DNA from 3 places in the Saccharopolyspora cebuensis genome. Region 1 is predicted to be linked to each of the others. Evidence: riboswitches for the same ligand, from Rfam matches in the RefSeq annotation. Region 1 holds a riboswitch; each other region holds the start of a gene.
What was found. Region 1 has a riboswitch for cobalamin ahead of ABD976_RS17395 (ribonucleoside-diphosphate reductase subunit alpha). Riboswitches for the same ligand answer to the same signal wherever they lie in the genome.
Positions count from the first base shown of each region.

Region 2: another riboswitch for cobalamin. It lies ahead of ABD976_RS19500 (ABC transporter substrate-binding protein); the one in region 1 lies ahead of ABD976_RS17395 (ribonucleoside-diphosphate reductase subunit alpha).
Region 3: another riboswitch for cobalamin. It lies ahead of cobN (cobaltochelatase subunit CobN); the one in region 1 lies ahead of ABD976_RS17395 (ribonucleoside-diphosphate reductase subunit alpha).

Region 1 covers NZ_BAABII010000012.1:1,207-5,344, forward strand. The annotation lists gene ABD976_RS17390 (ribonucleotide-diphosphate reductase subunit beta) at 1-25, opposite strand, end outside; gene ABD976_RS17395 (ribonucleoside-diphosphate reductase subunit alpha) at 52-2,457, opposite strand; cobalamin riboswitch at 2,563-2,753, opposite strand; gene ABD976_RS17400 (glycoside hydrolase family 3 protein) at 2,874-4,138, shown strand, end outside.
Region 2 covers NZ_BAABII010000013.1:85,503-89,640, reverse strand. The annotation lists gene ABD976_RS19510 (DUF885 domain-containing protein) at 37-1,731, opposite strand; gene ABD976_RS19505 (DUF3153 domain-containing protein) at 1,833-2,516, shown strand; cobalamin riboswitch at 2,553-2,736, shown strand; gene ABD976_RS19500 (ABC transporter substrate-binding protein) at 2,796-3,797, shown strand; gene ABD976_RS19495 (FecCD family ABC transporter permease) at 3,794-4,138, shown strand, end outside.
Region 3 covers NZ_BAABII010000001.1:193,197-197,334, reverse strand. The annotation lists gene ABD976_RS00880 (sugar kinase) at 1-458, shown strand, start outside; gene ABD976_RS00875 (bifunctional 4-hydroxy-2-oxoglutarate aldolase/2-dehydro-3-deoxy-phosphogluconate aldolase) at 455-1,060, shown strand; gene ABD976_RS00870 (NAD(P)-dependent oxidoreductase) at 1,060-1,971, shown strand; gene ABD976_RS00865 (lasso RiPP family leader peptide-containing protein) at 2,047-2,160, opposite strand; cobalamin riboswitch at 2,425-2,544, shown strand; gene cobN (cobaltochelatase subunit CobN) at 2,596-4,138, shown strand, end outside.

The sequences.
Region 1 (4,138 bases):
CGTCGTGGTGCTGCACTGAGGTCATGGTGCGGTGCTCCTGGGTTCGGGTGCTCACTGGCAGGCTTCGCAGTCGGGATCGGTGACCGAGCACGCCGCCGCGACGTCGGCGGGCACGGCGGCCGGGACCGCGTTGAGCTTGCCGTCGGTGCCGCGCAGGGTGCTCTTCTCCACGTGCGTGGCGCTGGTGGAGCGCAGGTAGTAGGTGGTCTTCAGGCCGCTGCGCCACGCCCGCCGGTACAGCTCGTCGAGGGTGCGACCGCTGGGCGCGGCCACGTAGAGGTTCAGCGACTGGGCCTGGTCGATCCACTTCTGCCTGCGCGCGGCGGCGTCGACCAGCCACTGCGGGGCCACCTCGAACGCGGTGGCGTAGAGCTGCTTGAGCCGGTCCGGGATCCGCTGGACCGGGGCGAGGCTGCCGTCGTGGTACTTCAGGTCGGCGACCATCGCCTCGTCCCAGAGCCCCGCCGCCTTCAGGTCGGACACGAGCTGCGGGTTGATGACGGTGAAGTCGCCGGACATGTTCGACTTGACGTAGAGGTTGCGGTACAGCGGTTCGACGGACTGCCCGACGCCGCAGATGTTGGAGATCGTCGCGGTGGGCGCGATCGCCATCACGTTGGAGTTGCGCATCCCGTCCCGCAGCACCTGCTCGCGCAGCGCGTCCCAGTCCAGGGTGGACGACCGGTCCAGGTCGACGTCGCCGCCGCGCGCCTCGGCCAGCAGCTCCAGCGAGTCGATCGGCAGCACGCCCCGGCTCCACAGCGACCCGTCGTAGGACTCGTAGCGCCCGCGTTCGGCGGCGAGCTCGCTGGAGGCGGCGATGGCGTGGTAGCTGACCAGCTCCATGCTGCGGTCGGCGAACTCCACCGCCTCGGCCGAGGCCATCGGGATGCGCTGGGCGAACAGCGCGTCGGCGTGCCCCATCAGGCCGAGGCCGACCGGCCGGTGCCGCAGGTTCGACCGGCGGGCCTCCGGGATCGTGTAGAAGTTGATGTCGATCACGTTGTCGAGCATCCGCACCGCGGTGCGCACGGTGCGCCGCAGCCGCGCCGCGTCGATGCCGTCGGGACCGACGTGCTGGGCCAGGTTCACCGACCCCAGGTTGCACACCGCGACCTCGTCGGCGCTGGTGTTGAGGGTGATCTCGGTGCACAGGTTGGAGGAGTGGACCACGCCGGCGTGCTGCTGCGGCGACCGGAGGTTGCACGGGTCCTTGAAGGTGATCCACGGGTGCCCGGTCTCGAACAACATGGTGAGCATCCGGCGCCACAGGTCCACCGCGCGGACCCGGCGGAACACGGCGATCTCGCCCCGGTCGGCCGCCTGCTCGTAGGCCCGGTAGCGCTCGGCGAACGCGGTGCCGTAGAGGTCGTGCAGGTCGGGCGTCTCGTCGGGGGAGAACAACGTCCACTGCTCGTCGGCCTCGACGCGGCGCAGGAACTCGTCGGGCACCCAGTTCGCGGTGTTCATGTCGTGGGTGCGCCTGCGGTCGTCGCCGGTGTTCTTGCGCAGGTCGAGGAATTCCTCGACGTCGATGTGCCAGGTCTCCAGGTAGGCGCAGACCGCGCCCTTGCGCTTGCCGCCCTGGTTGACCGCGACCGCGGTGTCGTTGGCGATCTTGAGGAACGGCACCACGCCCTGCGAGTTGCCGTTGGTGCCGCGGATGTGCGCGCCGATGCCGCGCACCGGCGTCCAGTCGTTGCCGAGCCCGCCCGCGTACTTCGACAGCAGGGCGTTGTTGCTGATCGAGTGGAAGATCGCGGCGAGGTCGTCGTCCACCGTGGTCAGGAAGCACGACGAGAGCTGCGGGCGGGTGGTCCCGGCGTTGAACAGGGTCGGCGTCGAGCACATGAAGTCCATCGAGGACAGCAGCTCGTAGAACTCGATCGCGCGCGCCTCGCGGTCGTCCTCGCGCAGCGCCAGGCCCATCGCGACCCGCATGAAGAACGCCTGCGGCAGCTCGTAGCGGGTGCCGCCGACGTGCAGGAAGTAGCGGTCGTAGAGGGTCTGCAGGCCGAGGAACCCGAAGGCGAGGTCGCGGTCGGGCAGCAGGGCGCGGCCGAGCCGGTCCAGGTCGAACGAGGCCAGTTCCGGGGCGAGCTGACCGGCGTCGACGCCGAAGCGCACGTAGTCGGCGAAGTAGCCCGGGTACTGGTCGCGCATTTCGACCTGGTCGGCTTCCCGCGGCTGTCCGGCCAACAGGCTCAGCACCTCGCGGCGCAGCTTGTCCAGCAGCAGCCGGGCGGTGACCGCGAAGTAGTTCGGTTCGACTTCGACCAGGGTGCGCGCGGCCATGATCTGCGCCAGCGCGAGTTCGTCACCGCTGATGCCGTCGTAGATGGTGCGCTGGACCTCGGCCAGCACGGCGTCGGCCGATACCCCGGTCAGGCCGTCGCACGCCTGCTGGACCACGGTGGACACCCGGGTCCAGGTCGGGGTGGCGAGTGTTGCGGTCACTTGGGCTCTCTCCCTCGCGAGCTCGGTGGACCACGACGGCGCACGGGGAGACCGCGGGGCGGTCGTCCGCGTGGACCCGCCCTCGAGGTCCCGGACAGGCACGCGCGCGGCGTGCCACCGGTGGCAGGTCTTCGGACTCACGGGCGGCCTACTGGTCGTGGCTTCCCAGGCTCGACGAGCCCAGTGCCGGATACGACGGTCGTTCCCGTTCACCGCTGCGGGGCAGTCCCGGACTCGCACCGGGTTCCCTCTTCGCCACCGGATCGCTCCGGTGGACCACCAGCGGCCACACACTACATCTTGGGTCAGCTCCTCTTTCGGATGGCCACATACCGGTGTGTCGGGCTTCCGGTCGACACGCCCGGACCGGTCGCCGAGACTGGCGGGGCGGACCACGGGGAGAGGGGGATCCCGGCATGGGGGCCGTCGACGAGGCCGAATTGCGCAGGCTGCTCGCCCAGCTCAGCGTCGCGGACAAGGTCCGGTTGCTGACCGGGGCGGACCTGTGGACGCTGCACCCGCTCCCGGAGATCGGGCTGCGTCCCTTGGTGCTCTCCGACGGTCCGCACGGCGTGCGCGGCCCCACCTTCGACGAGCGCGATGCCTCGCTGCTGCTGCCGGTGGCCTCGGCGCTGGCCGCCACCTGGGACCGGGCGGCGGCGCGCACCGCGGGCGGGCTGCTCGGCGACGAGGCCCGCAGGCGCGGCGTGCACGTGGTGCTCGCACCGACCGTCAACCTGCACCGCACCCCGTTCTCGGGCAGGCACTTCGAGAACTTCTCCGAGGACCCGCTGCTGGTCGCCGCGATGGGCGCCGAGGTCGTCGCGGGCGTCCAGTCCCGCGACGTGGCCGCCACGCCGAAGCACTTCGCGGCCAACGACAGCGAGACCGAACGGCTGTCCTACGACGTGCGGGTGGACGAGCGGACGCTGCGGGACGTCTACCTCGCCCCGTTCGAGCGGATCATCGCCGAAGCCGGGCCGTGGGCGCTGATGGCCGCCTGCAACTCGGTCCTCGGCCGGTCCATGACCGAGAACTCCTGGCTGCTCAACGACGTGCTCAAGGGCGAGTGGGACTGGGACGGCGCGGTGGTGTCGGACTGGTTCGCCACCCGCTCGGTGGAGGCCGCGGCGCTGGGCGGGCTGGACCTGGCCATGCCCGGGCCGGGTGGGCCGTGGCGGGAGCTGGGCGCCGCGGTGGAGGGCAACCGGGTGCCGGAATCCGTGCTCGACGACAAGGTGCTGCGGCTGCTGCGGCTGGCCGCCCGCACCGGGGCGCTCGGTCCGGAGCGCCCGGAACCCGGTCCACCGCCGGAATCCGCCCGGCCCGCCCTCCGCGACCTGGCGACCCGGGGTTTCGTGCTGCTGCGCAACGAACCGGTGGACGGCGCGCCGCTGCTGCCGGTGCCGGGCGAGGTGTCCCGGATCGCGGTGATCGGGGAGAACGCGCTGCTGCCCGTGGTGCAGGGCGGTGGTTTCTCGCGCGTCAGCCCGCCGCACGTGGTCACCCCGCTGGACGGGGTGCGCGCCGCGTTCCCCGCCGCCGAGGTGTTCTACCAGCGCGGGGTGCACCACCGGCGGCTGCTCGACCCGATCCCGCGCGCGGCGGTGCGCGATCCCCGGGGCGAGGGGACGGGCCTGCGGGTGGAGCACCTCGACGCCGACGGCGAGGTGCTGCGCAG
Region 2 (4,138 bases), on a different contig from region 1:
CGGCCGGGGCACCTCGCGCCCCGGCCGGCGCCGGGATCACAGCAGCGCGAGCTGCTCCCGCAGCGTGTCCAGCCCCATGGCGCCCATCCGCAGCGCCTGGGCGTGGAACTCCTTGAGGTCGAACGCCGCGCCGTGCCTGCGGCGGGCGTCCTCGCGAGCGGCCAGCCACAGCCGCTCGCCGAGCTTGTAGGACGGCGCCTGCCCCGGCCAGCCGAGGTAGCGGTCGATCTCGTCGCGCACGTGCGCCGGGTCGGCGATGGTGCGGGTGAGCATGAACTCCAAGCCCAGCTCGGGCGTCCAGCGCTGCCCTTCGTGGAAGCCGGTGCCCTTCGGGATCTCCAGCTCCAGGTGCATCCCGATGTCGACGATCACCCGCCCCGCCCGGAAGAGCTGGTCGTTGAGCATCCCGAGCAGGTCGCCGTCGTCGCCGAAGTAGCCGAGCTCGCGCATCAGCCGCTCCGCGTAGAGCGCCCAGCCCTCCCCGTGCCCGGAGACGAAGCACATCAGCCGCTGGAACTTGTTCAGCCGCCCGGACTCGTGCACGCCGGTGGCGATCTGCAGGTGGTGCCCCGGAACGCCCTCGTGGTAGACGACGGTCAGCTCCCGCCAGGTCGGGAAGTCGACGCGGTCGGCGGGCACCGACCACCACATCCGGCCGGGGCGGGAGAAGTCGTCGCTGGGACCGGTGTAGTAGGCGCCGACCCCGCCGCCGGGCGGCGCGATCCGGCACTCCAGGGCCATCAGCCGGTCCGGGATCTCGAAGTGGGTGTCGCGCAGCTCGCGCAGCGCCTCGTCGGACCTGCCCTGCATCCACGCCTCGAATTCGCGCTGCCCGCGGACCAGGTAGCGCGGGTCGGCGTCGAGCGCGGCCGCCGCCTCGGCCGGGGAGGCGCCGGGCTCGATCCGCCGCGCGACCTCGCGCAGCTCCGCCTCGATCGCGGTGAACTCCTGCCAGCCCCACTCGTAGGCTTCCCGCAGGTCCAGCTGGGCGCCGGTGAAGTAGCGGGACCACAGCCGGTAGCGCTGCTCGCCCACCGCGTCGCGCTCCGGGGCCCGCGGCAACAGCTCGTCGCGCAGGAAGTCGGCCAGCTCGGCGTAGGCACCGGCGGCCGATTCGGCGGCGGCGTCGAGCTCCCGGCGCAGCGCCCCATTGACCTGCGCCCCGCCGACCTCCGCCCCGGCGACGAGCTCCGCGAAGAACGACTTCGGCGCACCGCGCCCGGACCAGGTGTCGCACTGCGCCGCCACCTTGGCGATCTGCCGCGCCGCCGAGACCGCGCCCCGGCGGGCGCCTTCGGTCAGGCCCGCGCGCAGCGAGCGCACCGATTCGCCGACCTTCGCCAGCCGGGTGGCGATGGTGCGCCAGTCCTGCTCGGTGGCGGTCGGCATCATGTCGAAGACCTGCCGGACGTCCTGCACCGGACTGGCGATCACGTTCAGCGCCGAGAGGTCGGCGTCGGCCTCGTGCAGCTCCAGGTCGACGCCCACCCGCTCCAGCAGCACCGCCTGCGCGACCCGTTCGGCGTCGTCGGCGGGCACGGCCTCGCGCGCCGCCGCGACCGCGCGCCGCGCCGCCTCCGCCCGGGCCCGGTGGCCCTCCGGCGAGTAGTCCGTCATGTCCTCGTCGTGACCCGGCAGCCCGAGGAAGGTGCCGGAAATGGGGTCGAGCGCGGCCAGCTCGTCGACGAACCGGTCGCTGATCTCGTGCACGCCCTGCTGATCAGTCGCCATGCCCGCCCACGCTAGTCGTCGCCCGCCGGAGCCTCATCCGGATTCCTCCGGCGCGGTCGTGCACCCGGCGAAAACCCGCAGCCGGTGCGACGATTCGGCAGGTGGAGCGGACAACGAGCGGTCGTCGAACGGGCCCCGCCCGCGGTGCGGTGCTGGGTCTGCTGCTGGTGCTCGTCGGGATGGTCACCAGCGGCTGCCTGCACGTGAACGCGGCGCTCACGATCGACGGCGAGGACGCCGTCGCGGGTGAGCTGGTGATCACCACGCAGACCGCCGACGGGAAGGTCCCGTTCCAGTTGACCCCGCCCGAGGACCTGGCCGACCAGGTGCGGATCACGCCTTACGCGCAGGGCGACCGGGTCGGCTCGCACCTGTCGTTCCGCGGCCTGAGCTTCGACGAGGTGACCCGGCTGAGCCAGTCGCTCACCCCGGACGACTCGCGCTACCAGTTCCAGCTCTCCCGCAGCGGCTCGCTGGTGATCCTGGAGGCCTCGGCCGACCTCACCCCGCTGGCCAACACCGACTCGTCGGTCGAGGTCAAGGTCAGCGCGCCGGGCGAGATCACCAGCACCAACGGCGAGGAGAGCGCGGGCACGGTCACCTGGGAGCTGGAACCGGGCGAGGTGACCAGGCTCGCGGCGACCTTCCAGTACGCCAGCGCGACCGGCGGCGGCTGGGTCGGCTGGGCGGCGCTGCTGACCGGCACGACCTTCCTGGTGGCGCTGGTCGTCGCCGCGCTGGCGCTGACCACCCACCTGCGGGCGCGCGCGGCCGAGGAAGCCTGAGCGCGCACCCCGCAAGGCCACCCGGACCGGACCCCTTAGGGTGAGGCGCGAGCCAGTCGTGCCCGCGGGAGCGGGACGGGGAATCCGGTCGGAAGCCGGAGCTGACGCGCAGCGGTAGGGGTGCTGGGCGAGGACACGTGCCACTGGGCCACCAGGCCCGGGAAGGCTCCTCGCCCGTACGAGCCCGAGCCCGAAGACCTGCTGGCTCGCCGGGACGCACACCGCTTCCCGGCTCGCACCCGGGCTTCGCGACCGAGCCCCGAGCGAAGGACGGTAGTCTTGCGCACCCGCCGCGCGGTGGTCCTGACCAGCCTCGCCACCCTCGCCCTCACCAGTTGCGCCGCACCCGAGGCCGGAGCACCGGCACCCGGCGCCGTGTCCGTGCCCAACTGCGACCGGGAGGTCGTGGTCGAGCAACCGCCGCAGCGCGCGGTGAGCCTGAACCAGAGCACCACCGAGATCATGCTGTCGCTGGGCCTGCAGGACCGGATGGTCGGCACCGCGACCTGGACCGACCCGGTGGACCCGGACCTGGCCGAAGCCAACGCGCGGGTGCCGAGGCTGGCCGACAACGCCCCGTCGTTCGAGACCGTGCTGAGCACCGAACCGGACATCGTGCTGGGCGCCTACCAGGCCGTCTTCACCGATGAGCGGGTCGCCTCGCGGGAGCGCTTCGGGCAGCTCGGCGTGCCGACCTACCTGTCGCCGAGCAACTGCCTGCCGGAGGAGGCGCCGCTGGGCGAACCGGTGGTGCTGGAGGACATCTACCGCGAGGTGCGGGAGATCGCGACGCTGTTCGGGGTGCCCGAGCGCGGCGAGGCGCTGATCGCGGACCTGCGCGACCGGGTGTCGGCGGCGCAGCGGAAGGTGGCGGGGCTGGACCTGCCGCCGGAGACCTCCGTGCTGTTCTGGTTCGCCCGCACCGAAACCCCGTACGTGGCGGGCGGCACCGGTGCCCCGGCGATCATGGCGCGCACCCTCGGGGTCCGCGGCACCTACGCCGACCAGCGCTCGATGTGGCCGCAGATCGGCTGGGAGGACATCCTGGCCCGCAACCCCTCGCTGCTGGTGCTCGGTGATCTGACCCGCGACGGCGAGGGCGACTCGTTGCGGGCCAAGGTCGACTTCCTGCGCGGCGACCCGGCCGTCTCCCGGCTCCCGGCGGTGCGCGAGCAGCGCTGGCTGCCGATGACCGGCACGGCGCTGAACGTGAGCCTGCAGACCATCGACGGGATCGAGGCCCTGGCCGACGCGCTGGTCGAGCTGGACCGGCAGCGGTGAGCCGCGCGCCGCGTCCCGGCCGGGCCGCGGGGCTGGTGCTGGTCGGCGTGCCCGCGCTGGTGCTGTCGATCGCGGCGGTGATCACCACCGGACCGGCCGACCTCGGTGTCGCGGAGGTCGTCGAGGTGATCGCCGCCCGGTTCGGCTGGGTCGAGACCGACCTGTCGCGGATCGCGCAGGGCATCGTGTGGGAGCTGCGGTTGCCCCGCGCGCTGCTGGCCGCGCTGTGCGGCGCCGGGCTCGCGGTGTGCGGCGCGGTGCTGCAATCGCTGCTGCGCAACCCGCTCGCGGACCCGTTCCTGCTCGGCGTGTCGGCGGGTGCTTCCACCGGCGCGGTCACG
Region 3 (4,138 bases), on a different contig from region 1:
CCGCGCTGTGGAGCGCGGCGGAGGCGGCGCCGGTGCTGCGAGAGCTGGCGCAGCTCGCCGACGTGGTGTTCGTCGGGCTCGACGAGGCCGCGGCGCTGTGGTCGGTGCGCACCCCCGAGGAGGTGCGCGCGCTGCTCGACCGGCCCGAGCTGGTGGTGGTCAAGGACGGCGCGCTGGCCGCGCACGAGTTCGGCGCGGGCACCACGTCGGTCCCGGCGCCCCGCGTGGAGGTCGTCGAGCCGGTCGGGGCCGGGGACGCCTTCGCCGCCGGGTACCTGTCCGGGCTGCTGCGCGGTGCGGACGCCTCGCGCCGGCTGCGGCTCGGGCACCTGCTGGCGGCTCGGAGCCTGCTCAGCACCGAGGACCACCAGGCGCTGCCGGACCTCGCCGAGCTGGAGGAACGACTGGCCTACGACGAGCGGGCCTGGGGCGGCCTGCGGATCGGCGGTGACGCGTGAGGGGATTCGACGAGCTGCTGGCCGCGCCGGTGCTGGCGATCCTGCGCGGGATGACCCCGCAGCGGACCGCCGAACTGGCCGAGCGGGCCTGGGACCTGGGCATCGAGGCCGTCGAGGTGCCGATCGAGACCCCGCGCGCCGAACCGTCGCTGCGCGCCGCCGTCGAGGCCGGTGCCCGGCGCGGGCGCCCGGTGGGCGCGGGCACCGTGACCTCGCCCGAGCAGGTCCGCACCGCGCAGGAGGCCGGGGCCGCGTTCACCGTGGCGCCCGGCCTGGACGCCGAGGTGGTGCGGCTCAGCGCCGACGTCGGGGTGCCGCACCTGCCCGGCGTGGCGACCCCGAGCGAGGTCCAGCAGGCCCGGCGGCTCGGGCTGGACTGGGTCAAGGCGTTCCCGGCCGCGCAGCTCGGCGCCGGCTGGTTCAGCGCGGTGCTCGGGCCGTTCCCCGACCTCAAGCTGGTCGCCACCGGTGGGATGAACGCGCGCAACGCCGCGGAATTCCTCGCCGCGGGCGCCCGCGCGGTCGCGGTGGGCTCGGCCCTGGACGATCCCGAGCAGCTCCCCGCGCTGGCCGGGTTGCTGCGCGACGGCGGGAGGGCGTAGTGCGGGTGCACGTCGGTCCGGAACCGGCCGCCGAACTCCAGGACGCGGTGCTGGCCGCGGGCGCGGAACTCGCCCCGGCCGCCGAGGCCACCGGGCTGGTGTGGTTCGGCGCCGGGCCGGAGCGGTTCGCCGAGTACGACCACCCGGGGCTGGAATGGGTGCAGCTGCCCGCCGCCGGGATCGAACCGTGGCTCGCGGCGGGCGCGCTGCGCGAGGGCATCACGGTCACCTCGGCCGCGGGCAGCTACGCCGAGACCGTCGCCGAGCACGCCCTCGGGCTGATGCTGGCCGGCGCCCGCGGCCTGCACCAAGCCGCCCGCGCCGAGCGCTGGGACCGCCCGGAGCGGGCGCGCACCCTGTTCGGCACCACGGTGGGCATCGTCGGCGCGGGCGGCATCGGGCGGGCGCTGATCGGGCTGCTGCGCCCCTTCGGCGTCCGGGTGCTGGCGATCAACCGCTCCGGACGCCCGGTCGACGGCGCCGAGCGCACCTGGCCCGCCGAGGACCCGGACGCCCTCGGCACCCTGCTGGAGCGGTCGGATCACGTGGTGGTCGCGGCCCCGGCCACGGCCGCCACCGCCGCGCTGATCGACGCCGCCGCGCTGGCGCGGATGAAGGACGACGCCTGGCTGATCAACGTGGCCCGCGGCTCGCTGGTCGACACCGGCGCGCTGGTCGAGGCGCTGGACGCCGGGCGGATCGGCGGGGCCGCGCTGGACGTCACCGACCCGGAGCCGCTGCCGGACGGGCACCCGCTGTTCGGCCACCCGCGCGCGTTGATCACCCCGCACTCGGCGAACCCGAAGCCGCTGCTGCTCCCGGCGCTGGCCCGCCGGGTGCGGGACAACGTGCGGCGGCGCCTCGCGGGCGAGCCGCTGATCGGCGTCGTCGACCTCGAAGCCGGGTACTGACCGCCTGGCCGCACCGACCTGGGGAGACGACCGGGGTCCGACCCCCTCGCGCGGGAACCGGACCCGTGGCCTCGATCAGGGCAGGAAGTAGCCGTTGCCGTCGACGTACTCGCCGCTGCCACCGAGGGTGTCGGCGGTGAACTCGCCCAGCTCGGCCAGTTCGGGCGTGCGGTAGGTGGTCTCGGTCATGGTCGTTCGCCTCCCTGTCGTTGACGTGGTGCCCGCCGCGGGCACCTGCCCCTGTGATCGGCGACGTCCTGGACGCCTTGAGGTCCCCGCGGCGGGGGTTCACCCGGGTTCCGCAGCACGACTACCCGGCCGTGCCCCGAGCCCTGCGCCGCCGGCGCGTCCGGGAGGCGGCCCGGAGGGCTGCCGGGTGCGGCGTGAACGACGTCTCACGGCGGGCGCGCCGGTGGCCGTTAGGATGATCGGCGTCAGACGGCGGTGACGCGGAGGAACCCGGTGCGAGACCGGGGCGGTCGCGCCACTGTGACCGGGGAGCGCACTCCGACGAGCCACGGCCCGCACGGGCCGGAAGGTGGGGCCGCGCGCCGATCCGGGAGCCAGGACACTCCGGCCGCCGTGGATCCCGATCGGGGCGCGCACCCCGAGGAAGGACGCGCCGTGTCCGACGCTGCCCGCACCACCAGGATCCTGCTGCTGTCCACGGCGGACACCGATCTGCTGGCCGCCAGGGCCTCCGGTGCCGACTACGCGGTGGCCAACCCGTCCCGGGTCGCCGCCGAGGACGTCCCCGACCTGCTCACCGGGGTCGATCTGGTGGTGGTCCGGCTGCTCGGCGGCAAGCGCGCCTGGGCCGAAGGGCTGGACGCGGTGCTGGCCTCGGGCCTGCCGACCGTCGCGCTCAGCGGCGAGTCCACCCCGGACGCCGAGCTGATGGCGCTGTCCACCGTCCCGGCCGGGGTCGCCACCCAGGCGCTGACCTACCTGGTCGAGGGCGGACCGGGCAACCTCGGGCAGCTCGCCCGGTTCCTGTCCGACACGGTGCTGCTGACCGGCGACGGCTTCGAGCCGCCGGAGCGGATGCCGGAGTTCGGCCCGCACGGCGAGCGGGCGCACGACCCGGCGCGGCCCACCGTGGGCATCGTCTTCTACCGGGCGCACGCGCTGGCGGGCAACACCGGGTTCGTCGACACCCTCGCCGACCAGGTCGAGCGGGCCGGGGCCAACGCGCTGCCGGTGTTCTGCGGCTCCCTGCGCGGGCTGTCCGACGCCGCCGGGCTGCGCGACCTGCTCGGCGGCTGCGACGTGCTGGTGGCCACGGTGCTCGCCGCGGGCGGCTCGGTGGCCGCCGACGCCAGCGCGGGCGGCGACGAGGACTCCTGGGACGCCGGGGCGCTGGCCGAGCTGGACATCCCGGTGCTGCAAGGGCTCTGCCTCACCACCAGCCGCGCCACCTGGGAGGACAGCGACGCCGCGCTGTCGCCGATGGACGCCGCGATGCAGGTCGCGGTGCCGGAGTTCGACGGCCGGCTGATCAGCGTGCCGTTCTCCTTCAAGGAGGCCGGGGACGACGGCATCCCGGTCTACCTGGCCGACCCCGAACGCGCCCGCCGGGTCGCGGGCACCGCCACCGCGCTGGCCCGGCTGCGGCGCACCGCCGACTCGGACAAGAAGCTGGCCGTGGTGCTGTCGTCCTACCCGACCAAGCACTCCCGGGTGGGCAACGCGGTCGGCTTGGACACCCCCGCCTCGGCGGTGGTGCTGCTGCACGCCCTGGCCGAGGCCGGGTACGACCTCGGCGGCCTGGACCTGTCCGGAGTGGACGGCGACGGGCTGATCCACCGGCTGATCGCCGCGGGCGGCCACGACGTCGAATGGCTCACCGACGACCAGATGTCGCAGGCCGCGATCCGCGTCCCGGCACCCCGCTACCGGGAGTGGTTCGACGCGCTGCCCACCGCGCTGCGCGAGGCCATGGCCGAGCACTGGGGTCCGCCGCCGGGCGGCCTGTACGTCGACGACGAGGGCTCGATCTACGTGGCGGCGCTGCGCTTCGGCAACGTGGTGCTGATGATCCAGCCGCCGCGCGGCTTCGGCGAGAACCCGATCGCCATCTACCACGACCCGGACCTGCCGCCCTCGCACCAGTACTTCGCCGCCTACCGCTGGCTGGCCGAGGAGTTCGGCGCCCATGCCGTCGTCC